4 regions of the Streptomyces sp. NPDC002776 genome follow, and region 4 is predicted to be linked to each of the others. Evidence: riboswitches for the same ligand, from Rfam matches in the RefSeq annotation. Region 4 holds a riboswitch; each other region holds the start of a gene.

Region 1 (7,545 bases), on a different contig from region 4:
GGTGAGCCCCTGGCCCCTGGCGAGCAGCCCGTCGATGAGGGCGGCGGCCCCGCGCTCGTCGATGTCGTCGTACTCGGGCACGCGCCCGGGCTCGGCGGCCTCCCGGCGCCACTGGGCGTACTTGACCGCTTCGGCGAGCGCGCGAACGGCCCGCTCGGCGGCGGGGTAGGCAGGAATGAGCCGACCCGCAGGCGCCGGCTCTCCCCCACCGGCCTCCTCGCCACCACGGACACTTGGTCCCACGGGGCCACGGGCAGCGGCCTCCGCTCGGCCACGGACAGCGGCTTCCACCTGGCCACGGGCAACTGCTTCCACCTGGCCGCGGGCAGGCACGTCCACTTGGCCTTGGGCAGTCCCTTCCGCCTGATCGCGGGCGGCCTCTTCCGCGTGGCTGCGGGCACCCGCCGCATCCAGCTGGCCGCGGGCGGCCCTTTCCGCCTGATCGCGGGCAACCGCATCCACCTGACCGTCGGCAGCCCCTTCCACCGCACCGCGGGCAGCAGGTTCGGCTCCACCGTGGGCAACGGGTTCGGTTCCACCGTGGGCACCCTCTTCGGCTCCGCCGCGGGCCGCCTCCTCCGCCTCACCGCGGGCCGCCGGGCCCGTCAGGCCGCGGGCAGTCGTGCCGCCTGGGGCGGCACGGGTGGGCGCGGGCGGCACCGCGTCAGCGCCGGGCCGCGCGTCCGGCCCCGCCGCAGCCGCAGCCCCGGGTACGGCCGACGCCGCCCCAGCAATAGCTCCGGCGCCCGAAGCCGCTCCGGCGGGCGCGGGCGCCGTCTGTGGTGCTGTGCTCGCCGCCGCGGACAGTGCCTCGGCCAGTCCGCCCAGTTCCACGTGCACCACCAGCACCGGCTTGCCCGGCACCTCCTCCGCCGCCGACCTCAGCGCCTCCGCCAGGACCGCCTCCCCCACCGAGGGCTCCCCCAGCGCCGGAATCGCGGTCACCACGACGGAGTCGCAGGCGTCGTCGGCGAGCGCCCGCGACAGCGCCGCCCGGAAGTCCCGCGCCGACGCCCCCGTCGTCAGATCCAGCGGCGGCAGCGGCCGCAGCCCCTCGGAGAGGCACGCGTCGTACGTCAGCAGCCCCAGCGACTCGGAGTTGCCGAGGATCGCCACCCGGGGCCCGGCCGGCAGCGGCTGGCGCGCGAGCAGCAGCCCCGCGTCGACCAGTTCGGTGATCGTGTCCACCCGGATCACCCCGGCCTGCCGCAGCAGCGCCGACACGGTGGCGTGCGGCAGCCGCGTCGCCCGTACCGCGTGCCCCTGCGGAGCCGCCCCGCCGTGCCGCGCGCCCTGCACCACGACCAGCGGCTTCGCGGCGGCCGTACGCCGGGCGAGCCGGGTGAACTTGCGCGGGTTGCCGATGGACTCCAGGTACATCAGGGCGACATCGGTGTCCGGGTCGTCGTACCAGTACTGCAGGACGTCGTTGCCGGACACGTCCGCGCGGTTGCCGCAGGAGACGAAGGTGGACACCCCGGTGACCCCGGTGACCCCGCCGCCGCGCCGGTGCAGCCGGGACAGCAGCGCGATGCCGATGGCACCGGACTGGGCGAACAGCCCTATCCGCCCGGGCCGCGGCATCTCGGGCGCGAGGGAGGCGTTGAGCCGTACGTCCACCGAGGTGTTGATGACGCCGAAGGCGTTCGGCCCGATGATGCGCATGCCGTACGCGCGTGCGTGCCGGACGAGTTCGCGCTGGCGCTCCCGGCCCTCGGGGCCGCTCTCGGCGTAGCCGGCGGAGACCACGACCAGCCCTTGCACGCCGTGCTCACCGCACTCGGTGACGACCTCGGGGACCTGTTCGGCGGGCACGGCGACCACCGCGAGGTCGACATGCCCGTCGATGTCGCGCACCGATCGGTGCGCGGGCACCCCGGCGAGTTCCTTCAGGTCCTCGGGGAACGCCTGGTTCACGGCGTACAGCGGACCGCGGAAGCCGCCCTGCCGGATGTTGTCGAGGACTCCGCGGCCCACCCCGCCGGGGGTCCGGCCGGCGCCGATGACGGCCACCGAGCCGGGAGCCAGCAGCCGTTGGACGGATCGCGCCTCGGCGCGCTGCTCGCGCGCGTGCTGCACGGCGAGCGAGCGGTCCGTCGGCTCCAGGCCGAACTCCAGCCGGACGACCCCGTCCTCGAAGCTGCGCTTCTGGGTGTACCCGGCGTCCGTGAACACCTTGATCATCTTGGTGTTGGCGGGCAGCACCTCGGCCGCGAACCGGCGGATCCCGCGCTCCCGCGCGACGGCGCCGATGTGTTCGAGCAGGGCGGAGGCGACTCCGCGTCCCTGGTGGGCGTCCTGGACGAGGAAGGCGACCTCGGCCTCGTCGGCGGGCGCGGAGGCGGGCATTCCGTCGGCACCAATGCGGTCATAGCGTACGGTGGCGATGAACTCGCCGCCGATGGTGGCCGCGAGTCCCACCCGGTCCACGAAGTCGTGGTGCGTGAAGCGGTGGACGTCCTTGGCGGACAGACGCGGGTAGGGCGCGAAGAAGCGGTAGTACTTCGACTCGTCCGAGACCTGCTCGTAGAAGCTGACCAGGCGCTCGGCGTCATCAACGGTGATGGGGCGGATGCGCGCGGTGCCGCCGTCGCGCAGCACCACGTCGGCTTCCCAGTGGGCGGGGTACTCGTGCCGGTCCGACGCGCTCTGCATGGGGCCCAGACTACGGCTCGCGTACGACAACGGCGCGGGGCAGTCTGTGGAGGACGGGTGTCGGATCGAGGCCGCGGTCCGACGGTCACGCGCGGGACGGGACGCAGGACCGTACCGGGCACGCTTCGCGTTGTGGAACACTGGTCTAGACAACCTGAGAACCTGAAGGGCAGCATCACATGGCTGAGCGCCGCGTCAACGTCGGCTGGGCCGAGGGCCTCCACGCCCGCCCCGCCTCCATCTTCGTCCGAGCCGCCACGGCCACAGGCGTCCCGGTGACGATCGCCAAGGCCGACGGCAACCCCGTCAACGCGGCCTCCATGCTGGCGGTCCTGGGCCTGGGCGCCCAGGGCGGCGAGGAGATCGTGCTCGCCTCCGACGCCGAGGGCGCGGACGCCGCTCTCGACCGTCTGGCGAAGCTGGTCTCCGAGGGCCTCGAGGAACTCCCCGAGACCGTCTGAGCGAATACCGGGCGCGGCAGCCGCCGCCTCCTCACCGGGCTCGTCCGAATTACCGGGCGAGCCCTTCGCATTTCCCGATTCCGGGCAGCGGAAATAATCCCCCGGGAATTACGCCTTCTTTGTATACGGCGCGCATGTTAATGCCGGAGGCCCGACATGTTTACGGGATGTTGCGAATTCCTCACACGCTCCCCGGCGGGGAACCGCAGTCGGTGCGTGCCGCTGGAGCGCTCGGTGTGCACGGCCGTGATCGCCCGCGCGCGTTCGCTGTCGCCGCGGGCCACCGCGTCCACGATCGCCCCGTGCTCCGCCCAGGCGTCCACGGGGGCGGCCGACGCCTCCACCGAGTACATCCAGGCGATCTTGTGCCGCAGCTGGGTCAGCATCGAGGTCAGGGCGGGGCTGCCGGAGGCCTGGGCGAGCGTCTCGTGGAACCAGCCGCCCAGGGAGCGCAGATCCTCGCTGTTGCCCCGCCTGGCCCGCTCCTGACCGAGCCGCACCAGGCCGCGCAGCACCTTCAGATGTGCCTCGGTGCGCCGCTGGGCAGCCCGGGCGGCGCCGAGCGGCTCCAGCAGCGAGCGCATCTCCAGCAGGTCGGCGGCCTCCTGCTCGGTCGGTTCCGCGACGCACGCGCCCGCGTGCCGCCGGGTCACCACGAAGCCCTCCGCCTCCAGCGTGCGCAGGGCCTCCCGGACGGGGACGCGCGAGACGCCGTAGCGGCGCGCGAGCAGTTCCTCGGTGAGTCGGCTGCCGCGCTCGTAGACACCGGCGACGATGTCGTCCCGGATCGCCGTGCATACCGAGTGCGCCGGAATACGCATGACCCGACCTCCGCTTTAATCCCCGTGAAACGTCGACAACTGACGTGTGTTCAGTGACTCTATTCCAATGAGCCGGAATTTCCGAAGGGGGGACGGAATCCATGCATATTTTTTGGACAGCGGGGGGTCGCAAACGCCAAAACCCCGGCTCGGTGAGCCGGGGTCCGGGCAGCGCGGGGCGGGTGCCGTCAGATGTTCACGCCGTGCGAGCGGAGGTAGGCGACCGGGTCGATGTCCGAGCCGTACTCCGCGCTCATGCGGGCCTCGAAGTGCAGGTGCGCCCCGGTGACGTTGCCGGTCGCGCCGGAGACGCCTATCTGCTGGCCCGGGGTGACGCTCTGGCCGACCGAGACGCCGACGGACGACAGGTGCCCGTACTGGGTGTACGTGCCGTCGTGCATCTTGATGACGACCTGGTTGCCGTACGCCCCGCCCCAGCCGGCCTCCACGACGGTGCCCATGCCGACCGAGCGGACGGGGGTGCCGGTGGCGGCGTGGAAGTCGACGCCGGTGTGGGTGCCGGAGGACCAGACGGCGCCGCCGGCCTTGTAGCTCGTCGAGACGTAGGAGCCGGAGATCGGGGAGACGAAGGTGTTCAGGCGCTTGCGCTCGGCCTCGCGGGCGGCGCGCTCCTTGGCCTCGCGGGCCTTCTCGGCCGCCTCGGCGGCCCTCTTGCGGGCGGCCTCCTCGGCCGCCTGCTTCGCCGCCGCCTCGTCGGCGGCCTGCTGCTGGGCGGCGGCCTGGGCGTCGATCTGCTGGGCGACCGAGTCGCCGATGGTGATGACGGGGGTGAGACCGGTCTGCTCGGGCGCGGCCTCCGCGGCGAGCGCCGGGCTCGCGAGGGTGCCGATGACGCCGGTGGTGGTGAGGGCCGCGACACCCGCCGCGCGGGCGGTGGTGCGCTGCATCCGGCTGGGACGTCGGTGCTTCCCGGTGGCGCGCGTGAACGCCATGTAGTGGCTGGTCCTTTCCTTCCCTCTCGCCTACCGGGTTAGCTGACGGGTTCGGAGCAGGAAGGTCTCCTACGGACCCCCTCGCTCACGCGCGGGCGTCCGATTCACCCCAGGGACTGCGATGGGTCCCCGGCTCCCCTGGCTCGCGCCGTACGGGGACTCGGCGATGACTGTCCGGTGCCGCGGGTGCGGCGCACTGCCTGACGAACAGCCCGGATGACGCTAAACGCCGCAACTTTCAATCCCCAAACGGATCGCGGTTTTTGTAGCGCACGCCACAGAGCAGACAGGCAACCTCTCCCTCAAATCGGACATGGAAGGGCCCTGGTGACGCTTCCGTCACCAGGGCCCCACACGCGCGTGACAGCACGTTCACATCCGAGGGTGTCTCTACTCGGCCGTCACGACGGTGACTTCACCGATTCCGAGGGGCTCGACGGCCTTCTTGATCTGCGCCGCGTCGCCGACGAGCACGGTCACCAGCCGGTCCACCGGGAAGGCGCTGACGACGGCCGCGGTGGCCTCCACGGTGCCGGTCTCGGCGAGCCGGCGGTAGAGCGTGGCCTGGTAGTCGTCCGGCAGGTGCTGCTCCACTTGGTCGGCCAGGGTGCTCGCCACGGCGGCGGCCGTCTCGTACTTCAGCGGCGCCACCCCGACGAGGTTCTGTACGGCGACGTCCCGCTCGGCGTCGGTGAGCCCGCCCTCGGCGAGGGTGCGCAGCACCCTCCACAGGTCCTCGAGCGCGGGACCGGTGTTGGGGGTGTCGACGGAGCCGCTGATGGCGAGCATCGCCGCGCCGGTGCCGTCGGGGGTGGAGCGCAGCACCTGCCCGAAGGAGCGCACCCCGTAGGTGTAACCCTTCTCCTCCCGCAGAACGCGGTCCAGGCGGGAGGTGAGGGTGCCGCCGAGGCAGTAGGTGCCGAGGACCTGCGCGGGCCACACGCGGTCGTGCCGGTCGGGGCCGACGCGGCCGATCAGCAGCTGCGTCTGGACGGCGCCGGGGCGGTCCACGATGACGACCCGGCCGGTGTCGTCGGCGGTGACCGGGGGCACCGGCCGGGGTTCGGCGGCGGAGCCGGTCCAGGAGCCGAGGGTGTCGGCGAGGAGCGCGTCGAGGTCGGTGCCGGTCAGGTCGCCGACGACCACGGCGGTGGCCGTGGCGGGGCGCACATGGCGCTCGTAGAAGGCGCGTACGGCCGCGGAGTCGATGGCGGCGACGGTCTCCTCGGTGCCCTGGCGCGGGCGGGACATGCGCGAGGTCGCCGGGAAGAGCTGCCGGGACAGCTCCTTGGCGGCGCGCCGGGAGGGGTTGGCCAGCTCGTGCGGGATCTCGTCCAGCCGGTTGCGGACCAGCCGTTCGACCTCGCTGTCGGCGAACGCGGGCGCCCTGAGGGCGTCGGAGAGCAGCCCGAGCGCCTTGGGCAGGCGGGAGACCGGCACTTCGAGGGAGAGCCGGACGCCGGGGTGGTCGGCGTGCGCGTCGAGGGTGGCGCCGCAGCGCTCCAGCTCGGCGGCGAACTCCTCGGCGGAGTGCTTGTCGGTGCCCTCGGAGAAGGCCCGCGCCATGACCGTGGCGACGCCGTCCAGACCGGCCGGCTCGGCCTCCAGGGGCGCGTCCAGCAGGATCTCGACGGCGACGACCTGCTGGCCGGGGCGGTGGCAGCGCAGGACCGTCAGGCCGTTGTCGAGGGACCCGCGCGTGGGCGCCGGGAAGGCCCAGACCTTCGGCTCGCCCGCCTCGGGCCGGGGGTGGAACTCCATGGTGGCGAGCTCGGTCACTTGGCCGTCTCCTCGTTGTGGGCGCTTGCTTCCACGGTGGCCGCGGACTCCAGGTCCTCGGTGGGCTCCTCGACGGTCTCCGGGGGGACCGTCGGCTCGTAGACGAGCACCGCGCGGTTGTCGGGGCGCAGGCGGGCCTTGGCGACCTCCTGGACCTCCTCGGGGGTCACCTCCAGCACCCGCTGCACGGCGGTGAGGGCGAGCTGCGGGTCGCCGAACAGGACGGCGTAGCGGCACAGTTCGTCGGCGCGGCCCGCGACCGTGCCGAGCCGGTCCAGCCACTCGCGCTCCAACTGGGCCTGGGCGCGCTCCATCTCCTCCGCCGTGGGGCCCTCCGCCGCGAACCGGGCGAGCTCCTCGTCGATGGCCGCCTCGATGACCGGGACCTCGACGTCACCGGAGGTCTTCACGTCCAGCCAGCCCAGCGAGGGCGCTCCGGCCAGCCGCAGCAGGCCGAACCCGGCGGCGACGGCCGTGCGGTCACGGCGTACGAGACGGTTGTAGAGGCGGGAGGACTCGCCGCCGCCGAGCACCGTCAGGGCCAGGTCGACCGCGTCGCACGCGCGCGTGCCGTCCTCGGGGAGGCGGTAGGCAGCCATCAACGCCCGCGCGGGGACCTCCTCCTCGACGACCTCGCGCAGCTCCTTGCCGATGATCTCCGGCAGCGAGCCGTCGCGCGGGGCGGGCTTGCCGTCATGGGAGGCGATGGAGCCGAAGTACTTCTCCACCCAGGCGAGCGTCCGCTCGGGGTCGATGTCGCCGACGATCGACAGCACGGCGTTGTTGGGCGCGTAGTACGTACGGAAGAACGCGCGCGCGTCCTCCAGGGTCGCCGCGTCCAGGTCGGCCATCGAACCGATCGGCGTGTGGTGGTAG
Region 2 (7,545 bases), on a different contig from region 4:
GTGCCTCCTTACGCGCCGTCAGCTAGCCCGGCGATGTAATCCAGCGATTCCTCGGGCGAAAGGGCGTGGATCTGAAGGGTGGTGAAGGCCTCCGTGTACGCCTGGAGGTCTTCTTTCCGTTCGAGGTAGAGGCTACTCGTCAAGTGGTCGAGAACAACCACGTCCAGATCAGAAGTGCGCGAAAATGAGAAAATAACGAAAGGCCCGGTGACTCCGATGTGCGCCCCGGCCGTGAACGGCAGTACCTGCAGCCGCACTTGTGGCAGGCGTCCCGCCTCCACCAGCTGCCACAGCTGCCGGGCCATCACCCCGGGGCCGCCGATCTCCCGGTGCAGCACCGCCTCGTCGAGCACCGCGCTCAGCTCCAGCGGCGGCTCGCCGCGCAGCACGTCCTGCCGGGCCAGCCGCACTTCCACCAGCGTGTCGAGGCGCTCGTCCGTGTCGTCCAGGCCGCCTACCGCGGCCCGGGTCACCTCCCGGGCGTACTCGGGCGTCTGGAGCAGCCCCGGCACCACGGAGGTCTCCAGCGTGCGCAACGCGCTCGCCTGGGACTCCAGGCTGATGAAGTCCCGGTAGGTCGGCGGCAGCACCCCGCGGTAGGCGTGCCACCAGTGGTGCCGGCCCGCGCCGTCGTCGGAGCCCGCCAATACCAGCAGCAACTCCCGTAGTTGGGAGTCGGCGACGGCGTAGGCGTCCAGCAGTAACCGCACATCGGCCGGTTTCACCCCGCTGGCGCCGGTCTCGATCCGGCTGACCTTCGACTGGTGCCAGCCCACCAGCCGCGCCGCCTCACCACTGGTGAGCCCCGCACCGGCGCGCAACGCACGCAGTTCGGCGCCCAGCTTCCGGCGGCGTACCGCGGGACCGTGCTGCATGCGCTACTCCTTACTTCAACCGGGCCGCCCAAATACGCTCTCGCGTCGCAGAGTTCACCGCATCGAGCGACAGATATATGCATATCTTGGTGGATCGCCACCGTGACCGGCGCGGTAATGGCAGTCTGGCGAGGAAGCACCAGTCCGGGACCGTACTCGAACCATCCGCTCCGTGTCGGACCGCGGTCCCGTGGGAAAGGGACGACGCCGCCATGGCAGACCATCTGGAAGCATCCGTCACTCTGCCGAGCGATCCCGCCTCGGTCTCCGCGGCCCGCGGCTATGTGGTCAGCACTCTCGAGGAATGGGGACTGCCCGCAGGGACGGACGTGGCCGACACCATCCGGCTCATCGTCTCCGAACTCGCCACCAACGCCGTACAGCACACCCTCGGCCAGTCACCCACCTTCACGGTGGACCTCGAACTGAGCCATGACGAACACCTGCGCATCGGGGTCACCGACAGCCACCCGCGGTTCCCCAAACGACTGCCGGCCGCTGTCCAGCAGGACAACGGCCGCGGTCTGGTCATCATCCGCTGGCTGACCGCCGAGTGCGGCGGCCGACTCAGAGTCAGGCCGACCCGTGAGGGCGGCAAGACGGTCTCCATCGAACTTCCCTGGACCGTACCGGCCCAGCCGGTCACCACCGCCGGTCAGCAGGAGCCCTAGCGAGCGCCCCTGCGGGCGGTACAGCGCTGACCGCCCCGGGAGCGGTCCGGCTCCTCGCGGCGGTCACTCGGGCACCCGTCAGGGCGGCGGCGTGTCAGGGGCGCCACCGCCCTTCGGGTGGCGGCCGGTCAGCTCACCCGGCCGTACCAGACGCTCTTGGTCCAGATCTTCTGCAGCCTCACCACATCCCCGGTCTTCGGGGCGTGCCAGAGCTTCCCCTTCCCGGCGTAGATGCCGACGTGGTAGACGTTCGACCCCGAGTGGAAGAACACGAGGTCGCCGGCCTTGCGGCTCTTGGCGGAGATGTGGCGTGTCTTGTTGTACTGCTGGGCCGCCGTACGAGGCAGCTTCTTGCCCGCCTTCTTGAACGAGTAGAGCGTGAGCCCGGAGCAGTCGAAGCGGTACGGGCCCGTGGCGCCGTACTTGTACGGGGAGCCTTTCTTGGAGGCCGCGACCTGGAGTGCCTTCGTCGCCGGCGTAGCCGCCTCCGCTTCCGCGGAGAGGCCCGGGGCCACGAGCGAACCGCCCACGGCGGCGATGGTCAGAGCCGAAGCCGTACCGGCCCGGGCCATGAGCGACGGGACACGATTGAGCGCAGTCATGCGCAACCCTTCGTCAGCCGCCTGTGAAGGATGACCTGTCGGATTCGGGCTGGCGAAGTTGCCCGGCCGCGATGCGGCTTCACCCCAAGGGCTGCTCGGCACGGACATCCGTGCCGGCGACCCGTCGTGCTCGGGTCCTCCACTCCTGCCGATCCACTCCTGTCGACCGGTCATCCGGGCGGCGGCAGGACTCGGCGTCCGCCCGGATCGCCCCGCCGTGGTGGCGGGGGCTTGTCGTCAGTCAGGGATCTTGGCTCACGGATGTCCGAAAATCCCAACGGAACCGGGGATTTGTGGCGTTACTCACCACTCACCCGTTCGGGTGGACACTGCTCCGTTCGAACCAGCGTCGAGGCTACGGAGGATGCCCGGACCAGCACCGGAACGTCTCTTTCGGGTGAGGGCCTAGCCTCGTTGCGCAACCCTGACGGGCCCACGGCAGGAGACACGACTACGCCGAAAGGGGGTACCTCCTTTGGTCCGTTTCGACTCCGGTCCGGACGCCTCGACGCCATCGCCGAATGGCCGGACCGGGCTCACCTGCGTCAACTGTCCGAGCGAGGCGGCAGCGTGACACGAGCCGTGCGGCGCTCGCCGTCCAACACCCGCAGTGCGCGCGCCGACGTGGGGCCCGAATGCGCGTCAGTTCCTCGGTCCGGGCCGCCGGATCGCTCGCCCGGCCCCCCCACCGGCTTCCGCCCGGCCGGCAGCTCCGGAGGCGGCGCCCTGGGCCCCTGACGGGTCACAGCTCGGTTAACGTGCCCGAAACCCGGTCCAACTAGCCTCCCTCCACGCCACCAGGGACTTTGCCCGTGGCAGCGGCAACCGGGCCCCGCACGGTCCGGAGCGAGGACTGTGAGGTGGGCTGTGCAACTGACCCCGCACGAGCAAGAGAGACTGCTGATCCATGTGGCGGCCGACGTGGCCGAGAAGCGCCGGGCCCGCGGGCTCAGGCTCAACCACCCGGAGGCGGTCGCCCTCATCACCTCGCACATCCTCGAAGGCGCGCGGGACGGCCGTACGGTCGCCGAGCTCATGGCCTCCGGACGCAAGCTGCTCACCCGGGACGACGTCATGGACGGCATCGCGGAGATGATCCACGACGTCCAGGTCGAGGCGACCTTCCCGGACGGCACCAAGCTCGTCACCGTCCACGAACCGATCGTCTGAGGGGGCTGCGATGATTCCCGGAGAGATCCTGTTCGCGGACGAGCCCGTCGTGTTCAACGAGGGCCGCGAGGTCACCCGGCTGACCGTCCTGAACGCCGCCGACCGGCCCGTCCAGGTCGGCTCCCACTACCACTTCGCCGAGGCCAACCCCGGCCTGGACTTCGACCGTGCCGCCGCCCGCGGCAAGCGCCTGAACATCGCCGCCGGCACCGCCGTGCGCTTCGAGCCCGGCATCCCCGTCGACGTCGAACTCGTCCCGCTGGCCGGCGCCCGCGTCGTGCCCGGACTGCGCGGGGAGACCGGAGGTGCCCTCGATGCCTGAGATCTCCCGGGCCGCGTACGCCGACCTGTTCGGCCCGACGACCGGCGACCGGATCCGGCTCGCCGACACCGATCTGCTGGTCGAGATCGAGGAGGACCGCTCCGGCGGCCCCGGACTCTCCGGTGACGAGGCCGTGTTCGGAGGCGGCAAGGTCATCCGCGAGTCCATGGGACAGTCGCGTGCCACGCGCGCCGAAGGCACCCCGGACACGGTGATCACCGGCGCGGTCGTGATCGACCACTGGGGGATCGTCAAGGCGGACGTCGGCATCCGCGACGGACGGATCACCGGCCTCGGCAAGGCGGGCAACCCCGACACCATGGACGGGGTCCACCCCGACCTCGTCATCGGCCCCGAGACCGAGATCATCTCGGGCAACGGCCGGATCCTCACGGCCGGCGCCATCGACGCGCACGTCCACTTCATCTGCCCGCAGATCGCCGACGAGGCGCTGGCGGCGGGGATCACCACGCTGATCGGCGGCGGCACCGGACCGGCCGAGGGCTCCAAGGCGACCACCGTGACGCCGGGGCCCTGGCATCTGGCGCGGATGCTGGAGGCAATGGAGCAGTACCCCCTCAACGTCGGCTTCCTCGGCAAGGGCAACACCGTCTCGCACGAGGCGATGCTGTCGCAGATCCGCGGCGGCGCGATGGGGCTGAAGCTGCACGAGGACTGGGGCTCCACGCCCGCCGTCATCGACGCCTCGCTGACCGTCGCCGACCGCACCGGCATCCAGGTCGCCATCCACACCGACACGTTGAACGAGGCCGGGTTCGTCGGTGACACCCTCGCCGCCATCGGCGGCCGGGGCATCCACGCCTACCACACCGAAGGCGCGGGCGGCGGGCACGCGCCGGACATCATGACCGTGGTCTCCGAGCCGCATGTGCTGCCCAGCTCCACCAACCCGACGCGGCCGTTCACCGTCAACACCGCCGAGGAACACCTCGACATGCTGATGGTGTGCCACCACCTGAACCCCGCGGTGCCGGAGGACCTCGCCTTCGCCGAGTCCCGCATCCGGCCCTCGACCATCGGCGCCGAGGACATCCTGCACGACCTCGGCGCCATCTCGATCATCTCCTCCGACTCGCAGGCCATGGGACGCGTCGGCGAGGTCGTCATGCGGACCTGGCAGACCGCGCATGTGATGAAGGGGCGGCGGGGAGCACTGCCCGGGGACGGGCGCGCGGACAATCTCCGGGTACGGCGGTACGTCGCCAAGTACACGATCAACCCCGCCCTCGCCCAGGGCATCGCCGGGCAGGTCGGGTCCGTGGAGACCGGGAAGCTCGCCGACCTGGTGCTGTGGGAGCCGGCGTTCTTCGGGGTCAAGCCGCACCTGGTCATCAAGGGCGGGCAGATCGCCTACGCGCAGATGGGCGACGCCAACGCCTCCATCCCCACCCCGCAGCCGATCCTGCCGCGCCCCATGTACGGCGCGATCGGCCGCGGCCCGGCCGCCAACTCCCTGAACTTCGTGGCCCCCTTGGCGATCGAGGACGGGCTCCCCGAGCGGCTGCGGCTCGGCAAGCGGTTCGTGGGGATCGAGTCGACCCGGGGGGTCACCAAGGCCGACATGCGGGAGAACTCCGCCCGGCCCGAGGTGCGGGTGGATCCCGACAGTTTTGCCGTGCACATCGACGGGGAGCTGGTCGAGGCCGCTCCCGCCGCTGAACTGCCCATGGCGCAGCGCTACTTCCTCTTCTGATGTCCAGGGCAGCGCTGCTCGTCCTGGCCGACGGACGGTTCCCCGCCGGGGGCCACGCGCACTCCGGCGGGGCCGAGGCCGCGGTCAAGGCGGGACGGATCACCGGGACCGGGACCCTGGAGGACTTCTGCCGCGGGCGGTTGCACACGGCGGGGCGGGTCGCCGCGGCCCTCGCCGCGTCGGCCGCGCTCGGGGTGGACGCGGTGGCGTTGGACGCGGCCGCGGACGCCCGCACCCCCTCGCCCGCGTTGCGGACCGCCGCGCGGAAGCTGGGGCGGCAGTTGCTGCGGGCCGCCCGGGCCGTCTGGCCCTGCGACGAACTCGACGCCCTGGCCGGGACGTTCCCCAAGGGGGCGCACCAGCCGGTGGTGCTGGGGGTCGCTGCCCGGGCGGCGGGGCTCGGACCGGTGGACGCGGCGTACTGCGCCGTCTACGAGAGCGTCAGCGGGCCCGCGTCCGCGACCGTACGACTGCTGAGCCTCGATCCGTTCGAGGCCACGGCCGTGCTGGCCCGGCTCGCTCCCGAGCTGGACCGGGTCGTGGACCAGGCGGTACAGGCCGCGCGGGCGGTGGCCGACGAGGGAGTCGACGCGCTGCCCGCCGCGTCCTCGCCGCTGCTGGAGATCGGCGCGGAGGTGCACGCCTCCTGGGCGGTGCGGTTGTTCGCGTCCTGAGATCACACGCAAGGCCGGCCCGACGGGCTGAACGGACCAGGCCGGCAGAGAAGGAGCCGTACATGCATCTCGACCACTCCCACGACGGGCCCGCCGCCCTCAGCGCCGACGCCCGGCGCCCCGACGGCTCCCGCCGTGCCCTGCGGATCGGGCTCGGCGGGCCCGTGGGGTCCGGGAAGACCGCCACCGTCGCAGCCCTCTGCCGGGCCCTGCGCGACGAGTTGTCCCTCGCCGTCGTCACCAACGACATCTACACCCGCGAGGACGCCGAGTTCCTGCTGCGGGAAGCCGTGCTGCCGCCCGAGCGGATCACCGCCGTGGAGACCGGCGCCTGTCCGCACACCGCCATCCGGGACGACATCTCCGCCAACCTCGAAGCCGTCGAGGACCTGGAGGACGAGGTCGGGCCGCTGCAGCTCATCCTCGTGGAGTCCGGCGGGGACAACCTCACGGCGACCTTCTCCAAGGGGCTCGTCGACGCGCAGATCTTCGTGATCGACGTGGCCGGCGGCGACGACATCCCGCGCAAGGGCGGACCCGGCGTGACCACCGCCGATCTGCTCGTCGTCAACAAGACCGACCTCGCCCCCTACGTCGGCTCCGACCTCGCCCGCATGGCGGCCGACGCCAAGGCGCAGCGGGCCGAACTTCCGGTGATCTTCCAGTCGTTGCGCTCCGAGCACGGCGTGCGGGACGTCGCCGCGTGGGTGCGGGCGCAACTCGCCGCGTGGTCGGCGTGATCGCCACCGGCGTCGCCGCCACCGCCCGGATCGGCGCCCGCGACGACGGCCGGGGCGGTACGGCGCTGCCCGTGCTGGAGGGCGAGGGGCCGCTGGCGCTGCGGCGCACCCGGGGGAGCGGGAGCGAGGCCCGGGTCATGCTCGTCGGCGCGATGAGCGGCCCCCTCGGCGGTGACCGCTTCGCCGTCGAGGCCGACGTGGCGCAGGGGGCCCGCCTGCACGTCGGATCCGCCGCCGCGACCATCGCCCTGCCCGGCCAGGCCAAGGGCGACGCCCGCTACGACGTCCGGCTCACCGTCGCCGACGGCGGCGAACTGCGCTGGCTGCCCGAGCAGTTGATCTGCGCCGGCGGCAGCGATCTGTACGTCACCACCCGGGCCGACCTCGGTGCGGGAGCCCGGCTGGTGCTGCGCGAGGAGCAGGTGCTCGGGCGGGTGGGGGAGGAGCCGGGGCGGCTCACCAGCCGGCTGACCGTGCGGATCGCCGGGCGGACCGTCCTGGACCAGGAACTCGCCTGCGGGCCCGGAGCGCCGGGCGGCTGGGACGGGCCCGCCGGACTGGCGGGGCATCGCGCGCTCGGGCAACTCGTCGTCGTACGGCCCGAGTTCGCGGTTGAGCCCGTGACGCCCCGCATCCTCGCCGAGCACGCCGTGCTGGTTCCGCTGGCGGGCCCGGCCGCACTGGTGACCGCCGTGGCGCCGGACGCGCGGGTGCTGCGTCAGGTGCTGGACCGGGCGCTGGGGGCGCTCACTGCGTGAACCGCCCGGCCCTGCGCCG
Region 3 (7,545 bases), on a different contig from region 4:
GCTGCGCACCCCCGGCCTCGACTTCAAGCCGACGCTGGCCGGGCGCACCCTCTGGGGCGTCACCGTGCTCGCCGAGCACGAGCAGGTGGTCGCCGATCCGCTGATCGGCACGCTCAACAACTCGGCCGCGTACATGGGCATGCGCTTCGGCGGAGTGCTGCTCGGCAACGGCAGCAAGCCCGGTGACGTACTCAACGACGCCGACGCGCTGACCCGCGCGAAGACGTTCTTCCAGGGGGAGACCCCGCTCGCGCGCTTCCCCCACGAGAGTTAGGCCGTGATGTCCTTCGTCGTGAACCTCGCCCAGGCCGCCGAGCCGAACACGGCCGCGTACAGGGCCTGGAGGCCGAGGTTCTTGACCAGGTCGTCCCAGTAGACCGGCTCGCGCATCAGGTCGGCGAAGGACAGCCAGTAGTGGGAGAAGAAGTACGGCTGGAGGGCGTCCAGTTGGGGGATCTGGTCGAGGATCTGGACCGTGATCAGCAGGCCGACGGTCGTGGCCATCGCCGCGATGCCGCTGTTGGTCAGGGTGGAGACGAACAGGCCGAGCGCCGCGATCCCGGTGAGGGACGCGGCGACGACCAGCGCGATCAGCAGCGCGCGGCCGAGTCCCTCGCCGAAGCCGATCCGAGTGCCGGAGATCGTCGTCAGGTCCCCCAGCGGGAAGAGCAGCGCGCCCACCGTCAGCGCCGAGACCGCGACCACGAGCGTGGCCAGCAGACAGAAGGCCATCGTGGTCGCGTACTTGGTGAGCAGCAGCCGGGTGCGGCCCGCGGGGGCGACCAGCAGATAGCGCAGGGTGCCCGCGTTCGCCTCGCCGGCGATGGCGTCGCCCGCGACCACGCCGACCGCCATCGGCAGGAAGAACGGCAGTGTCGCGGCGAGCGCGGTGAACACCAGGAACAGGCCGTTGTTGGTGATCTGCGCGACGAACGCGGGACCTTCGCCGCCGCCGGCCGAACCGCCGTCGCCGGTCTCGATCTTCACGGCGACCCCGACCAGGACCGGCACGGCCGCGAGGACTCCCAGCAGGGCGAGGGTGCGCCAGCGGCGCAGGGTCGTCCCCATCTCGTTGCGCAACAGACCGAAGGTCCATCCCCTGCGCACCGGAGCGGTGAGTTCAGCCTGCGACATCGAAGCCCTCTCCCGTCAGCGCCACGAACGCGTCCTCCAGGGAGGCCCGTTCGACCCCGAAGCCACGGACGCGGACGCCCGCGGTCACCAGAGCCGCGGTGAGCTCCGCCAGGTCCCGGTCGGGCGGCTCGGCCGTCACCCGGTCCTCGGCGACCACGACATCACTCGCTCCCTGCTCCTTCAGCACCCGGGCGGCGTCCGCGGTGTCGGGGGTGGTGACCAGGAGCCTGCCGCGCACTCCGGCCGCGAGGTCGCCGACCGCGCCCTGGGTGACGAGCCGGCCCCGGGCCATCACGGCCGCGTGCGTGCACACCTGCTCGATCTCGTCGAGGAGGTGGGAGGAGAGGAAGACGGTCGTGCCGTCGCAGGCCAACTCCCGTATCAGCGAGCGGATCTCGCGCATGCCCTGCGGGTCGAGGCCGTTGGTCGGCTCGTCCAGCACCAGCAGGCGGCGCGGCTGGAGCAGCGCGGCGGCCAGGCCGAGCCGCTGCTTCATGCCGAGCGAGTACGCCCTGGCCTTCTTGGCCGCGGCGGCCGTCAGGCCCACCCGGTCCAGCGCCGCCGCGACGCGCTCGCGCCGGGTGCGCGGGTCGGCGGTCGGGTCGGCGGCGTCGTAGCGCAGGAGGTTGTCGCGGCCGGAGAGGAAGCCGTAGAGGGCGGGGCCCTCGATCAGGGCGCCCACGTGCGGGAGGACGGAGCGGGTGGCGCGGGGCATGGGGCGGCCGAGGACCCGGGCCGTGCCGGAGGTGGGTTCGATGAGGCCCATCAGCATCCGGATGGTGGTGGTCTTGCCGGAGCCGTTGGGGCCGAGGAAGCCGAAGACGCTGCCCGCCGGGACGGTCAGGTCGAGACCGTCCACGGCGAGTTGTCCGCCGCGGTAGCGCTTGGTGAGAGCGCGGGTGACGATCACGCCGTCACCCTGCTCCGGCTTCGGCTCCGCGGCGGACGTGTCGGTCATGGGTGCCTTACTACCCGGCGTTCGCGGCCTTCACCAGCGCGTCCTTGGTGACCGCGCCGACGTAGACCGTGCCGTCGTCGGTGATCAGGGCGTTGATCAGGCGGGTCTTGAAGACCGTGCCCTCGCCGAACGAGCCCTTCACCTTGTCGCCCAGGGAATCCATGAAGCCGCCGAGGTCGCCGCCGACCTCGGAGCCGGAGGGGATGCCCTCGCCGCCGGTGTCGAGGACGGCGATGGAGTTCCAGCCCTCGCCGATGATCTCCGGTTCGCCTTCCGGCTCCAGCTCGGGCGCCTTGGAGTGCTTCTCCTGCTCCTCCGCGGGGGCCTCGAGCGCGTCGTCCTCGGTGACCTTCGCGCCCTTCGGCGGGGTGAAGTCGAAGGTGGAGGCGGCCGGCTTGGCGAAGCTGACGTCGGTGAAGCCCGCGTCCACCACGGCGGCGCCGCCGCTCGACGGGGTGAGCGTGAACTTCAGCGGCATACCGGTCTTCGCGTCGACGGCCACGGTGATGGCGCCGACGGTGGTGCCGGACTGCTTGGGCTTGATGAGCAGCCGGTAGGCGTCCCGGCCCGCGACCTGCGCGGTGCCGTCGACGGTGACGGACGTGGTGTCGTCGACCGACTTCAGGGCCTCCTCGGTGAGGTCCTTGGGCGTGGCCGGGACCTCCTTGTCCGGCTCGGCGCTGTCGGGGGCGGTGCTGTGGAAGACCTCGTTGGAGGAGCTGTCGTAGCCCCAGACGTCCTTGCCGTTGTGGATGAGGCTGTACTCCGAGGAGTTCTCCAGCAGCGAGAGCTTCTGCCGGTCCGGGCCGTCGACGGCGACCCGCAGGGTGTGGCTGCCGGACACCAGCTCGGTGAGCTTGGCCGACGGGTCGGCGGACGAACCGTCCCCGGACTCCATCGCCCCGGACGCCAGCGAGCTCTCCAGACCGCCGAGGTCGGGCAGCCCCAGATCGGTGCTGACCCGCACGGTCCCGGACAGCTGCTGTACGTCGGACTCGGCGATCTTCTCGATGAGTTGCTGTGCGCTGATCTTCGGCAGGTCGGGGTCGCCGGAGTCGGCGAGGGCGGGGACGAGACCGATGGTCGCCGCCGCCACGCCCACCACCGCGACCGGAACGACGTACCGCGCGGCCTTGCGCCGCCCCGAGCGCAGGTCGTCGACCTCGTTCGCGGTCGTGCTGTCGTCGGATTCGTACGGTGCCATGTCTGACTTACCTCCGTCGTCGGCGGCGGCCTGCCAATTCCCGTGCGTCCAGCCCTTAGCCGCCATTCTCACCCGAATCGGTGAGGAGTGGTGTTTTCCGTTGTGACCATCTGACCAAATCGGCGGCCGCGAAGCGTCAGACCGCGGGCTCAACTCGGTGTACACCTGCGGTATGACACAAGAGGGCGGCGCCTCCCCCGACCCGTAGGGGTCGGGGGAGGCGCCGCCGTTTCGCCGGTGGCCCGGAAGGGGGCCGCGCCGCTAACCCGCGCGGTGCACCACCGCGTCGCACAGCTCCATCAGCGCGGCCTTGGCGTCGCACTCGGGCAGGGGCGCCAGCGAGGCCCGCGCGTCCTGGGCGTACCGCACGGTGTCCCGGCGGGCCTGCTCCAGAGCCGGGTGCGCCCGCAGCGCGGCCAGCGCCTCGGCGTGCCGCACATCGTCGGTCAGGTCGGAGTCCAGCAGCTCGCAGAGCGCGATGTCCTCCGCGAGCCCCAGCCGCTGCGCCCGCTCCCGCAGCCGCAGCACGGGCAGGGTCGCGATCCCCTCCCGGAGATCCGTACCCGGCGTCTTGCCGGACTCGCGGGAGTCGGAAGCGATGTCCAGGACGTCGTCGGCCAGCTGGAACGCGACCCCCAGCCGCTCGCCGTACTGGGTGAGCACGTCCACCACCGTCTCGTCGGCGCCCGACATCATCGCGCCGAAGCGGCACGACACCGCCACCAGCGAGCCGGTCTTCCCGGCCAGCACATCGAGGTAGTGCTCGACCGGGTCGCGCCCGTCCTGCGGTCCCGCCGTCTCCAGGATCTGCCCGGTGACCAGCCGCTCGAACGCCTCGGCCTGGACCCGGACGGCCTCCGGGCCGAGGTCGGCGAGGATGTGCGAGGCGCGGGCGAAGAGGAAGTCACCGGTGAGGACCGCGACCGAGTTCCCCCAGCGGGTGTTGGCGCTCGGCACCCCGCGCCTGACCTCGGCCTCGTCCATCACGTCGTCGTGGTACAGCGTCGCCAGGTGGGTCAGCTCCACCACCACGGCCGACGGTACGATCCCCGGCGCGTGGCGGTCCCCGAACTGCGCGCTGAGCATCACGAGCAGCGGCCTGAACCGCTTCCCGCCCGCGCGCACCAGATGCTGGGCTGCGCCCGTGATGAAGGGGACCTCGCTCTTGGTGGCCTCGAGCAGTCCCTCCTCGACAGCCGCCAATCCGGCCTGGACATCGGCTTCCAGAGCCTGGTCCCGCACGCTCAGCCCGAACGGCCCGACGACGGTCACGAGGGGTCTCCTGTCTGCTGGTGTCTACTGGCGATTACGCGGTTTGTCGATAGGTCGCTGCCTTCACTCAAGTCAGCGTATCCGGTCACGTTTCGATCACCGCTGCCGCCCACCCGTCCACGACGGGCGGTATCGGATCACGGTGGTTATGTTTTTGATCACCTGATAAGAACGGATATAGATCGACTTACGTGGAAGCGGTGGAGCGTGTCTCGAGCCGAAGAGACAACCCGCACGGATGTCCGTATCCCCCTCGCGGACGGAACCATGCTGCACGTGCCCTGCGCCTTTTAGGTTGATTGCCAGATTTGGCGCGACTTGTGATCACGCGTGATGTGACTCACGCCCCCGAGTCCGCAGGCGCCTCTCGGACTTCCCCCGACACCCCTTCCCCAGCGGCCAGTTGAGACTTGGCACTCGCAAAGATGCACCCACCACGCACCCTGTGAACGAAGATCAAAACCCTGGATATGTGAATCCGCTACTTGTTTCGGACATGTGCTCTCGCATACGTTCCCGGCCTGTCGGGCGGACGCCTAATCCTGCCGCCGTCCGGCTCCACCGAGATTCTTCGTATGGCAGGAGCGGGGGAACCAGGTAAGTCGCCGACCCGGCACGTCTTCGGACGCGCCGGTGCGGCTCGGGGTGAAGTCGCGCGCCCTTCGCGGTGCGCGGCCGGGCAGCTCCCGCCCGAACCCGACAGCTCACCTCGCAGGCGCCGGAGAGGAACTTCGTCATGCCTGCTGCCGCTCAGCACCGTCCTGCCCGCACCAGCCGGGTCGCCCGCAAGCTCGCCGTCCTCGGCACCGGAGCCGCCGTACTCGCGCTGCCGCTCCTCGGGGCGACCACCGCCGCCGCGGCCACCCCGACCGTCACCACCGCCGCCTCGCTGGGGTACGCCAACAACCTGGACGGCTGGATCCGCGCGTCCCTCCAGGTCATGGCCCAGAAGGGGATCCCCGGCAGCTACAACGGCATCTACCGCAACATCATCCGGGAGTCCTCGGGCAACCAGTACGCGATCAACAACTGGGACTCCAACGCCGCCGCCGGCACCCCCTCCAAGGGCCTGCTCCAGGTGATCGACCCGACCTTCCAGGCGTACCACGTGTCCGGCACCTCGTGGGACCCCTACGACCCGGTCGCCAACATCACCGCCGCCTGCAACTACGCGGCGCAGCGGTACGGCTCGATCGACAACGTCTTCGGGGCGTACTGACCGGGCCCGTCACCGGAAGAGTCGTTCGAGGACGACGGCGATGCCGTCGTCCTCGTTCGACAGGGTGATCTCGTCGGCGACCGCCCTGAGTTCGGGATGGGCGTTGGCCATCGCCACGCCGTGGGCCGCCCAGTCGAACATCGGGATGTCGTTGGGCATGTCACCGAAGGCGATCGTCCCCTCCGGGCCGAGGCCCAGGTGATCCGCGGCCAGGGCGAGCCCGGTCGCCTTGGTGATGCCGCATGGCTGAAGTTCGACGGTCCCGGGCCCCGACATGGTGACCGTCGCCAGCGAACCCACCACCGAACGCGCCGTCGCCGCCAACTGGTCGTCGGACAGCTCGGGATGGCGCAGCAGCACCTTGCTGATCGGCGCGCCCCACAGGTCGTCACGCCGGCCGACGCGCACCGCGGGCAAGGTGGGGTGCGGCATCAGGTACCCGGGCTCGATCAGGGTGAGCCCGTCGACGCCGTCCTGGTCGACCGCCGCGTACACCTGTCCCACCTCGGCCTCGATCTTGCCGAGCGCGGTCTCGGCCAGCTCCTGGTCCAGGGTGACGGACCAGAGCAGACGGCCCGCGCCGGCGTCGTACACCTGCGCACCCTGCCCGCACACCGCGAGCCCCTCGCTGCCCAGGTCGTCCAGGAGCGGCCGCACCCTGGGCGCCGGCCGGCCGGTCACCACCAGGTGCCGGGCCCCCGCCTCCGCCACCCGCGCGAGTGCGGCCAGCGACCGGTCGGAGAGCGTGTCGTCGCCTCGCAGGAGGGTCCCGTCCAGGTCGGTGGCGATGAGTGAATATGCGATGGGTGCGGCCATGATCAGAGAATACGGACAGGACGCCCCCACGACTCAGCGCGAACCGGACGACCCCGGCGCCCCCCTGCGCCCCACGCGCCCCCTCCAACTCCCTTGTCCTCACCCGTTGCTGGTGACATGAGGGCACTGCCGTGACGCACGGGGCGGAGGGCAGGACGGGGCGGAGCGAGGACCGCGCGACACGGCCGCCAGCAGGCCCGGCGCACCTCGGGAACTGATCGTCCCGCTCCCTTGTGCACTGCCCAAGACGGGTGCCCCACCCGTAACGTGTGCGGCGACGACACGGACCCGTGGCACGCACGAGAGTGAGGCAGCACCCATGCCCCCCTTTGATGTCCCCGAGGGCGACCCCTTCGGCCCGCACAACCTTCCGTACGGTGTCTTCTCCCTCCCCGGCGAGGACAGCGAGCGCCGGGTCGGTGTACGGCTCGGCGACCACGTCCTCGACGCGGGCGCGGCGGCGCTGGCCCTGGGTTCCCCGTACGCCTCCCTGCTCGCCCGGCCCACGCTGAACCCGCTGCTGGCGGCGGGCCGCACCGCCTGGTCGGACGTGCGCCGCGCGCTGACCGCCTGGGTCACGGTGCCGTCCCACCGGGAGACCATCGAGCCGCTGTTCCACCCGCTCTCCGCGGTGGCCCTGCACCTGCCCTTCGAGGTCGCGGACTACGTGGACTTCTACGCCTCCGAGAACCACGCCCGGAACGTCGGCCAGATGTTCCGCCCGGACGCCGCGGACTCCCTCACCCCGAACTGGAAGCACCTCCCGATCGGCTACCACGGCCGCTCGGGCACGGTCGTGGTCTCGGGCACCGACGTCGTACGGCCCTCCGGCCAGCGCAAGGCGCCGGCCGACGCGGCGCCCGTCTTCGGCCCGTCCGTCCGCCTGGACATCGAGGCCGAGGTCGGCTTCGTGGTGGGCGTGCCGTCGGCGATGGGCGGCCC
Region 4 (7,545 bases):
TGCCTCTCTGAGCGTTCGGGGCCGGAGTGAGGCCCCCGAAACGATCTCTCACGGGCCCTTCTCGCGGGACCCTCCGGGACCCCTTCTGAACACGTTCAAGCGGGCGTTGGACCCCCGGAAGGGCCAACCGGCCCCCTTCCGCACCCCGACCGGGCCCAATTCCTTGTGAAGAACTTCACGAACTTTCCCGACGGACCGTCGCCGAGGGGCCCTCAAGGACCCCTCGAACGCGCTCAGACGCTACCTGACCTGCTCAGCCGAGGCTACCGATCAGTAACAAAGGAGAGCTACGCCACCGACCAGGCGATGCCGTCGAGGATGTCGTGCTCGCTGACGACGACCTCCTCGGCACCGATCCGCTCCATGATCGCCAGCAGGACCAGGGCCCCCGCCGCGATGACGTCCACGCGTCCGGGGTGCATGGCGGGAATCGCGGCGCGCTCGGCGTGGGTGGAGTGCAGCAGCCACTCGGTGATCTCGCGGACGCGGTCGTGGGAGACCCGGGAGTGGTGGATGGCCGCCGAGTCGTACGCGGGCAGCTCCTGCGCGATGGCGGACACCGTGGTGACGGACCCGGCGAGCCCCATCAGGGTGTGCGCCTCCCGCAGCGGCACGGTCCGCTCGGCGAGGTCGAGAGCGGCCTCGATGTCGGCCCGTACGGCGGTGATCTGCTCCTCGGAGGGCGGGTCGCAGACGACGCCGTCCCGCACCAGGTGCCGCTCGGTCATCCGCACGCACCCGATGTCGACGGAGCGGGCGGCGCGCACGTGCTCCTCCCCGACGACGAACTCGGTCGACCCGCCGCCGATGTCCACCACGAGGTAGGGCTTGGGCAGGTGATCCTGTCCGGCCAGCTCCCTGGTGGCGCCGGTGAAGGAGAACTCGGCCTCCTGGTCCCCGCTGATCACCTCGGGCTCCACCCCGAGGATGCCGACGACCCCGCGCACGAAGTCCTCGCGGTTCTCGGCGTCCCGGGAGGCGGAGGTCGCCACGAAGCGGACGCGCTCGGCGCCGTGCTCCTTGATGACCGCCGCGTACTCGCGGCAGGCGGCGAAGGTCCGCTCCAGCGCCTCGGGGGCGAGCCGCCCGGTGCGGTCCACGCCCTGCCCGAGCCGCACGATGGTCATACGGCGGTCCAGATCGACCAGTTCGCCCGTCTCCGGGTCGCAGTCGGCGACGAGGAGCCGGATGGAGTTGGTACCGCAGTCGATGGCGGCGACGCGGGTCATCCGGCCGCCTCCTGACCCTGGGTCACGCACGTCCCCTTGCGCCACCACTGCGGCAGCATCGCGAGGGCCTCGTCGCCGAGCGGGTTGACCCCGGGGCCGGCCGCCAGCGAGTGGGCCACCAGGACATGCAGGCACTTCACCCGGTCCGGCATGCCGCCCGCGCTCGGGAAGCCCGTCAGCTCCTCGATCTCGTCCCGGCGCCGGATGTAGTCCTCGTGCGCGGCGCGATAGGCGGCGGCCAGCTCGGGGTCCCGCTCCAGACGCTCGGTCATCTCCTTCATCACGCCGTTCGCCTCCAGCGTGCCGATCGCGGAGTTCGCCTTCGGGCACGTCAGGTAGTACAGCGTCGGGAAGGGCGTGCCGTCCGGCAGCCGGGGCGCCGTCTCCACCACGTCCGGCTGCCCGCACGGGCACCGGTGCGCGATGGCCCGCAGCCCGCGCGGCGGCCGGCCGAGCTGCTGCTTGAAGGCCTCGACATCCGCGTCGGTCGGCTCGGTCCGCGGAGTGGTGGGCGGGGGCGTTTCCATCACAGTCTTTCGTCTCTATCTATCTATCGGTCGGCGGCGTCGGACTTGTCGACCCCGTCCCAGACGTTCGCGTACCAGGGCCGGTCCGCCGTGCCCAGGTCGGTGCGCGCCTGCTTCGCCGCGTCCGGGTCGATCACGACGAAGCCGGTCTCACCCGGCATCACATAGTGCAGCCGCTCGCGGATCCGCTGCTCGGCGTAGGCGTCGTCCTGCCAGCGGGCCTTGAGATCGCGCAGCTCCTCCACCCGTTGCCGGGCCTGCTGCTTCTGCTGTTCCAGATCGGCGATCTCGGCGCGCTGGGCGACGTACTGCCTTATCGGGTAGGCGAGGGCGACGACCAGGGAGCAGACGACGAGGGCGAGCAGGGCCGCCCGGCCGGTGAGCCGGGAGCGGCGGGCCTGCCGCTTGGTCTGCGAGCGGTAGACACGGGCCGCCGTCTGCTCCCCGAGCAACCGGATCCTGGTCGTGGTGGAGAAACGGTCCCGGTCCTTGACGGCCATCTCTCACTCCCGTTCACACACGCGCGTACGTCCCCGCACACGGTACGGGACCGAGTACGGGGACGTACGTACGACTGGCTATGCCTTCAGCAGGCTCAGCCCTTGAAGCGGGGGAACGCCGAGCGACCGGCGTACACCGCGGCGTCGTCGAGGATCTCCTCGATGCGCAGCAGCTGGTTGTACTTGGCGACGCGCTCGGAGCGGGCCGGGGCGCCGGTCTTGATCTGGCCGCAGTTGGTGGCGACGGCGAGGTCGGCGATGGTGACGTCCTCGGTCTCGCCGGAGCGGTGGGACATCATGCACTTGAAGCCGCTGCGCTGGGCGAGCTCCACGGCGTCCAGGGTCTCGGTCAGCGAACCGATCTGGTTCACCTTCACGAGCAGCGCGTTGGCGGCGCCTTCCTCGATGCCGCGGGCCAGGCGCTCCGGGTTGGTAACGAACAGGTCGTCGCCGACGAGCTGGACCTTGTCGCCGAGCTTCTCGGTGATGGTCTGCCAGCCCTGCCAGTCGTCCTCGAACAGCGGGTCCTCGATGGAGACCAGCGGGTACGCCTCGACCAGCTCGGCGTAGTACTCGGTCATCTCGGCGGCGGAGCGCGCCTTGCCCTCGAAGGTGTAGACGCCGTCCTTGTAGAACTCGGAGGCGGCGACGTCGAGCGCGAGGGCGATCTGCTCGCCGGGGGTGTAACCGGCTTCCTTGACCGCCTCGAGGATGAGGTCGAGGGCCTCGCGGTTGGAGCCGAGGTTCGGGGCGAAGCCGCCCTCGTCGCCGAGGCCGGTGGCCAGGCCCTTGCTCTTCAGCACCTTCTTGAGGGTGTGGTAGACCTCGGTGCCCCAGCGCAGCGCCTCGGAGAAGGACTCCGCGCCGATCGGGGCGATCATGAACTCCTGGATGTCCACGTTGGAGTCGGCGTGCGAGCCGCCGTTCAGGATGTTCATCATCGGCACCGGCAGCAGGTGCGCGTTCGGGCCGCCCAGGTAGCGGAACAGCGGCAGGTCGCTGGCCTCGGAGGCGGCGTGGGCGACGGCGAGCGAGACGCCGAGGATGGCGTTGGCGCCGAGGGAGCCCTTGTTGTCGGTGGCGTCCAGGTCGAACATCGCCTGGTCGATCAGGCGCTGCTCGGTGGCGTCGTAGCCGACCAGCTCGGGGCCGATCTGCTCGATGACGGCGAGGACGGCCTTCTCGACACCCTTGCCGTGGTAGCGGTTGGGGTCACCGTCGCGGAGCTCGATGGCCTCGAAGGCGCCGGTGGAAGCGCCGGACGGAACGGCGGCACGACCCGTGCTGCCGTCGTCGAGGCCGACCTCGACCTCGACCGTGGGGTTGCCTCGGGAGTCCAGGATTTCCCGGGCTACGACGACGTCGATGGACGGCACGAGCATCTCCTTCTTGGGATGTGACGCTGGAAGTGCGGGGCACGTGAGCCTTGCGACTAGAGCCTATCCGCCTGCGGGACGTAGGCCAGCCGACCGACCGTCCCGTGGACAAGGACAGACGGTACCCATTGTTCGGCAGCGGAACAAAGGGACGGTGACATACCGGAAAAGAAAACCCCGCTCCGGTGCGTACGGGGGAACACGCACCGGAGCGGGGTGCTCGTGGGGACGGGGGTGGCCCGCACGAGGTCTTCAGTGTGAACCAGGCGTCTATGAGCGCGCTGTGGTTCGGCTACGGGACTACTTGAGGTGCAGCTGCTGACCGGGGTAGATCAGGTCGGCATCCGCCACGATGTCCTTGTTCAGCTTGAAGAGCTTCTCCCAGCCGCCCTTGACGTCGTTCTCCTCGGCGATGGTGCTGAGGGTGTCACCCGTGGCGACCTTGTACTCGCCGTCGCCCTTCTTGACCTTCTTGCCGGTCGGGGTGGTGACGGTCTTCTGCTTCTGCGCCGGACGCTCGGTCGAACGCGAGGCGGACTGCTCCTCGGTCGAGCGGGTGGAGGTCTCGGTGCCGCTCTCGGAGGAGGAGCCGGTGCTGGAGCCGGTGCCGGAGCCGCCCGTGTAGGCGGCGCTCGACAGGCCGGTGCCGCAGTGCGGCCAGGCGCCCTTGCCCTGACCGGCGAGCACCTTCTCGGCGATCTCGATCTGCTGGGCCTTGCTGGCCTGGTCGGCGGTGGAGGCGTACTGGGTGCCGCCGTACGCGGCCCAGGTGGAGGCCGAGAACTGCAGGCCGCCGTAGTAGCCGTTGCCGGTGTTGATGGACCAGTTGCCGCCGGACTCGCACTGGGCGACGGCGTCCCACTCGGCGGCGGTGGCGGCGGAGGCGTTGCCGGCCGCCATCAGCGGAGCGGCGACGGCGGCGCCGGTGACACCGGCGATGGCGATGGCGCGAGTGGCCTTGGACGGACGACGGTGCTTGCCCTTGCCGGAAAACAGCATGGTGGATCCCCTCACCGACGCCTGCGAGGTGAGCTGTCGGGTTCGGGCCGGTTGAGTTGCCCGGCCGTGCACCTCGCGGTGCGCGGCTTCACCCCAAGCCGGTTCCGGTGTCGAGTCGCCTCGACTGCCGGACCCGGCGCCTACCTTGGGTCCCCCGCTCCTGCCTGCGGCGCATGACGCGACGACTGTTCCCGTACGGCCGCTGGCAGGATTCGGCGTTGCGGCAGCCGGGGCTCGTGTTGACGAGCGGTCCCGACGGTAGACACGCGATCCGCCGAATTTCAAAGACGATCAGGGCTTCTGAGACTCATCCCACACTTTCGCCAAACCGGACATTCAGCGCGAAGCGTGACGTGAACTACCGCTGCTTTTCGCCCGGTTCGACCCCTACTTCAAGGGTCTGACCGGGGATGATGAGGTCCGGATCGGTGCCGACGGTCTCCTGGTTGGCGGCGTAGAGCCCGCGCCATCCGCCGTTCACGTCAAGGGAGTCGGCGATGCCGACGAGACTGTCGCCGGCCCGGACGACGTACGAGCCGTCCGACGCGCCTTCCTCGCCGCTGCGGCCGGCGCTCTCGTCGGCGGGTTCGCCGCGGTGGCGCCCGGTGCCGCTGGAGCCGGTGTCGGTGAGGGCGGAATCACCCTCGATCCGGCCGGAGTTGTCCGGGTTGTCCCGCCCGGGAGTGGCCGAGGACTCACTGTCGGCCTCCACGGAGGGGGCAGTATCGGAGGATTGTGACGACTCGACCGACTCGGCGGACTCCGTGGATTCGGAGGACTTGTCCGACTTGGTTGAGTTGTTCGAGTTGTCCGTGGCCTCGGTCGACGGGGAGGAGCTGGGCTCCGAATCCGCGGAATCGCCGTCGAGCGGGTCCAGCAGACCGGACGAATCAGATGAGCCGGAGGAGTTGGCGGACTCCGACGATTCGGGCGAAGCGGACTCATCCTCCGCGACGCCGGTGTCGATGTCGACCGAACCCGACTCGGTGTCGAGACCGGAGAGCGGGCCGCAGGTCGGCCAGGCGGCGAGGCCCTGGTCGGCGAGGATGCGCTCGGCGACGGCTATCTGCTGGGAGCGGCTGGCCTGGTCCGCGGAGGCGGCGTACCGCGTGCCGCCGTACCGCTCCCAGTTCTCCTGGGTGATCTGGAGGCCGCCGTAGTAGCCGTTGCCGCTGTCCTCGCTCCAGGAGGCACCGCTCTCGCACTCCGCGACCCGGTCCCAGGTGGTGCCCTCGGCCGCGCTGGCGCCCGAGGCGCCGAGGAGCGGGATGGCGATGGCGGAGCCGGTCACTCCGGCCGCGACGAGGAGAGCCGGGGCCTGGCGGGGGCGACGGTGACGACCGTTCCCGGAGAGCATGCGAGGGCCTTTCGAAGACAGCGGGGACCGGCGCGGCGCCGTTGACGCGAGGCGCCGCGCTGACGAGTGAACGTATCGGCAGACGATCACTTGTCACAAGTTAATGCCGCGCAGATCACGTGAAGATCACAGACTTGAGGGTGTGTCAGGTTTGACCTGACGGTCCGTCGAGGCGGCCGGCTCAGTCGCTCGGGGTGAACTCGACCGGGGTGAACTCGACCGGGAGGGTGCGCAGTCCGCGCATGATGAGGCCGCCGCGCCAGCGCAGCTCGTCCGGTTCCACCGCGAGCCGGAGGTCCGGGAGGCGGCGCAGGAGGGTGGCCAGTGCGGTCTGGCCCTCCAGGCGGGCGAGCGGGGCGCCGAGGCAGTAGTGGATGCCGTGGCCGTAGCCGAGGTGCTGGTTGTCGCGGCGGGAGAGGTCGAGCGTGTCGGGGTCGGCGAACCGCTCGGGGTCCCGGTCGGCGGCGGCGAGCACGACGAGGACCGGGTCGCCCGGGGCGATGTGCTGGCCCCCGACGGTGAGCGGCTGCGTGGCGAAGCGCCAGGTGGCGAGTTCTACGGGGCCGTCGTAGCGGAGGAGTTCCTCCACGCCGGTTTCGAGGAGGGCCGTCTCCTGTGCGGCGAGGGACTGCTGGAGGCGGGCCCGCTGGTCGGGGTGGGTCAGCAGGGCGAAGGTGCCGTTGCCGATCAGGTTGACCGTGGTCTCGAAGCCCGCGAAGAGAAGGATGAAGGCCATGGCGGCGGCCTCGTTCTCGGTGAGGTGCTCGCCGTGGTCGGAGGTGCGGATGAGACCGGAGATGAGGTCCTCGCCGGGCGCGGGGGTGTCGGGCAGGGCCGCGCGCTTGCGGTGGATGAGGTCGGCGAGGTAGCCGCGCATCCTCTTCACGGACCGCGCGACTCCGCCCCTGGGGCCGCCCTGGTGGCGGATCATCATGCCCGCCCAGTCCCGGAAGTCGTCCTGGTCCTCACGCGGGACGCCGAGCAGGTCGCAGATGGCGTAGATGGGGAGCGGGAAGGCGAACTCGTGGATGAGGTCGGCGGATCCCCGGTCGGCGAACTGGTCGATGAGGTGGTCGGTCAGCTCCTGCACGCGCGGGGCGAACTCGGCGACCCGGCGTGGCGTGAACGCCTTGCTGACGAGCCGTCGCAGCCGGGTGTGGTCCGGGGGGTCGATGTTGAGCAGATGCGTCATCAGCTCGGCCTTGCGCTCACCGGGGATACCGGTCTTGCCCTTGGCGTGCGCGGGCTCGTCGTGATGCGCGGGGTTCTTGCTGAGCCGCGGATCGGCCAACGCCTGCTTGGCATCGGCATACCGCGTGACCAGCCACGCCTCCACCCCACTGGGCAACGTAGTCCGACGCACGGGGGCGTACTCCCGCAGCCAGGCGTATGCGGGGTAGGGATCGGCAGCGAACTCCCAGGTGAAGAGGTCGGGGGCGGGAGGAGGGGGCACTGCGGGGGTTGCGGCACCGTCTGGGGTGGGGGTGACGGGGCAGGCCGAGGCGGGGGTGGGGGTGGCTGCGGGGGTTGCGGCGCGGTCTGGATTGGGGGCGGGGG

Evidence for each region. Region 4 has a riboswitch for cyclic di-AMP ahead of ACWD11_RS30165 (transglycosylase family protein). Riboswitches for the same ligand answer to the same signal wherever they lie in the genome.
Region 1: it holds a riboswitch for cyclic di-AMP, as region 4 does, so the genes downstream of both, ACWD11_RS18885 (M23 family metallopeptidase) here and ACWD11_RS30165 (transglycosylase family protein) in region 4, are expected to answer to the same signal.
Region 2: it holds a riboswitch for cyclic di-AMP, as region 4 does, so the genes downstream of both, ACWD11_RS22925 (C40 family peptidase) here and ACWD11_RS30165 (transglycosylase family protein) in region 4, are expected to answer to the same signal.
Region 3: it holds a riboswitch for cyclic di-AMP, as region 4 does, so the genes downstream of both, ACWD11_RS03350 (transglycosylase SLT domain-containing protein) here and ACWD11_RS30165 (transglycosylase family protein) in region 4, are expected to answer to the same signal.

The regions. Positions count from the first base shown of each region.
Region 1 covers NZ_JBSFVG010000008.1:271,096-278,640, forward strand. Annotated here, with positions in the region: gene ACWD11_RS18870 (GNAT family N-acetyltransferase) at 1-2,655, opposite strand, end outside; gene ACWD11_RS18875 (HPr family phosphocarrier protein) at 2,835-3,116, shown strand; gene ACWD11_RS18880 (GntR family transcriptional regulator) at 3,254-3,937, opposite strand; gene ACWD11_RS18885 (M23 family metallopeptidase) at 4,126-4,890, opposite strand; cyclic di-AMP (ydaO/yuaA leader) riboswitch at 4,903-5,066, opposite strand; gene ACWD11_RS18890 (M16 family metallopeptidase) at 5,281-6,669, opposite strand; gene ACWD11_RS18895 (M16 family metallopeptidase) at 6,666-7,545, opposite strand, start outside.
Region 2 covers NZ_JBSFVG010000011.1:166,428-173,972, forward strand. Annotated here, with positions in the region: gene ACWD11_RS22915 (helix-turn-helix domain-containing protein) at 9-875, opposite strand; gene ACWD11_RS22920 (ATP-binding protein) at 1,088-1,546, shown strand; gene ACWD11_RS22925 (C40 family peptidase) at 1,675-2,148, opposite strand; cyclic di-AMP (ydaO/yuaA leader) riboswitch at 2,152-2,277, opposite strand; gene ACWD11_RS22930 (urease subunit gamma) at 3,016-3,318, shown strand; gene ACWD11_RS22935 (urease subunit beta) at 3,329-3,640, shown strand; gene ACWD11_RS22940 (urease subunit alpha) at 3,633-5,354, shown strand; gene ACWD11_RS22945 (urease accessory protein UreF) at 5,354-6,028, shown strand; gene ureG (urease accessory protein UreG) at 6,091-6,768, shown strand; gene ACWD11_RS22955 (urease accessory protein UreD) at 6,765-7,526, shown strand.
Region 3 covers NZ_JBSFVG010000001.1:703,403-710,947, forward strand. Annotated here, with positions in the region: gene ACWD11_RS03325 (flavodoxin family protein) at 1-274, shown strand, start outside; gene ACWD11_RS03330 (ABC transporter permease) at 271-1,134, opposite strand; gene ACWD11_RS03335 (ABC transporter ATP-binding protein) at 1,121-2,092, opposite strand; gene ACWD11_RS03340 (LolA family protein) at 2,103-3,296, opposite strand; gene ACWD11_RS03345 (polyprenyl synthetase family protein) at 3,558-4,568, opposite strand; cyclic di-AMP (ydaO/yuaA leader) riboswitch at 5,118-5,301, shown strand; gene ACWD11_RS03350 (transglycosylase SLT domain-containing protein) at 5,305-5,787, shown strand; gene ACWD11_RS03355 (HAD family hydrolase) at 5,797-6,603, opposite strand; gene fahA (fumarylacetoacetase) at 6,923-7,545, shown strand, end outside.
Region 4 covers NZ_JBSFVG010000020.1:27,103-34,647, reverse strand. Annotated here, with positions in the region: gene ACWD11_RS30185 (Ppx/GppA phosphatase family protein) at 288-1,229, opposite strand; gene ACWD11_RS30180 (DUF501 domain-containing protein) at 1,226-1,756, opposite strand; gene ACWD11_RS30175 (FtsB family cell division protein) at 1,780-2,256, opposite strand; gene eno (phosphopyruvate hydratase) at 2,352-3,632, opposite strand; gene ACWD11_RS30165 (transglycosylase family protein) at 3,933-4,631, opposite strand; cyclic di-AMP (ydaO/yuaA leader) riboswitch at 4,635-4,813, opposite strand; gene ACWD11_RS30160 (transglycosylase family protein) at 4,990-5,988, opposite strand; gene ACWD11_RS30155 (cytochrome P450 family protein) at 6,170-7,441, opposite strand.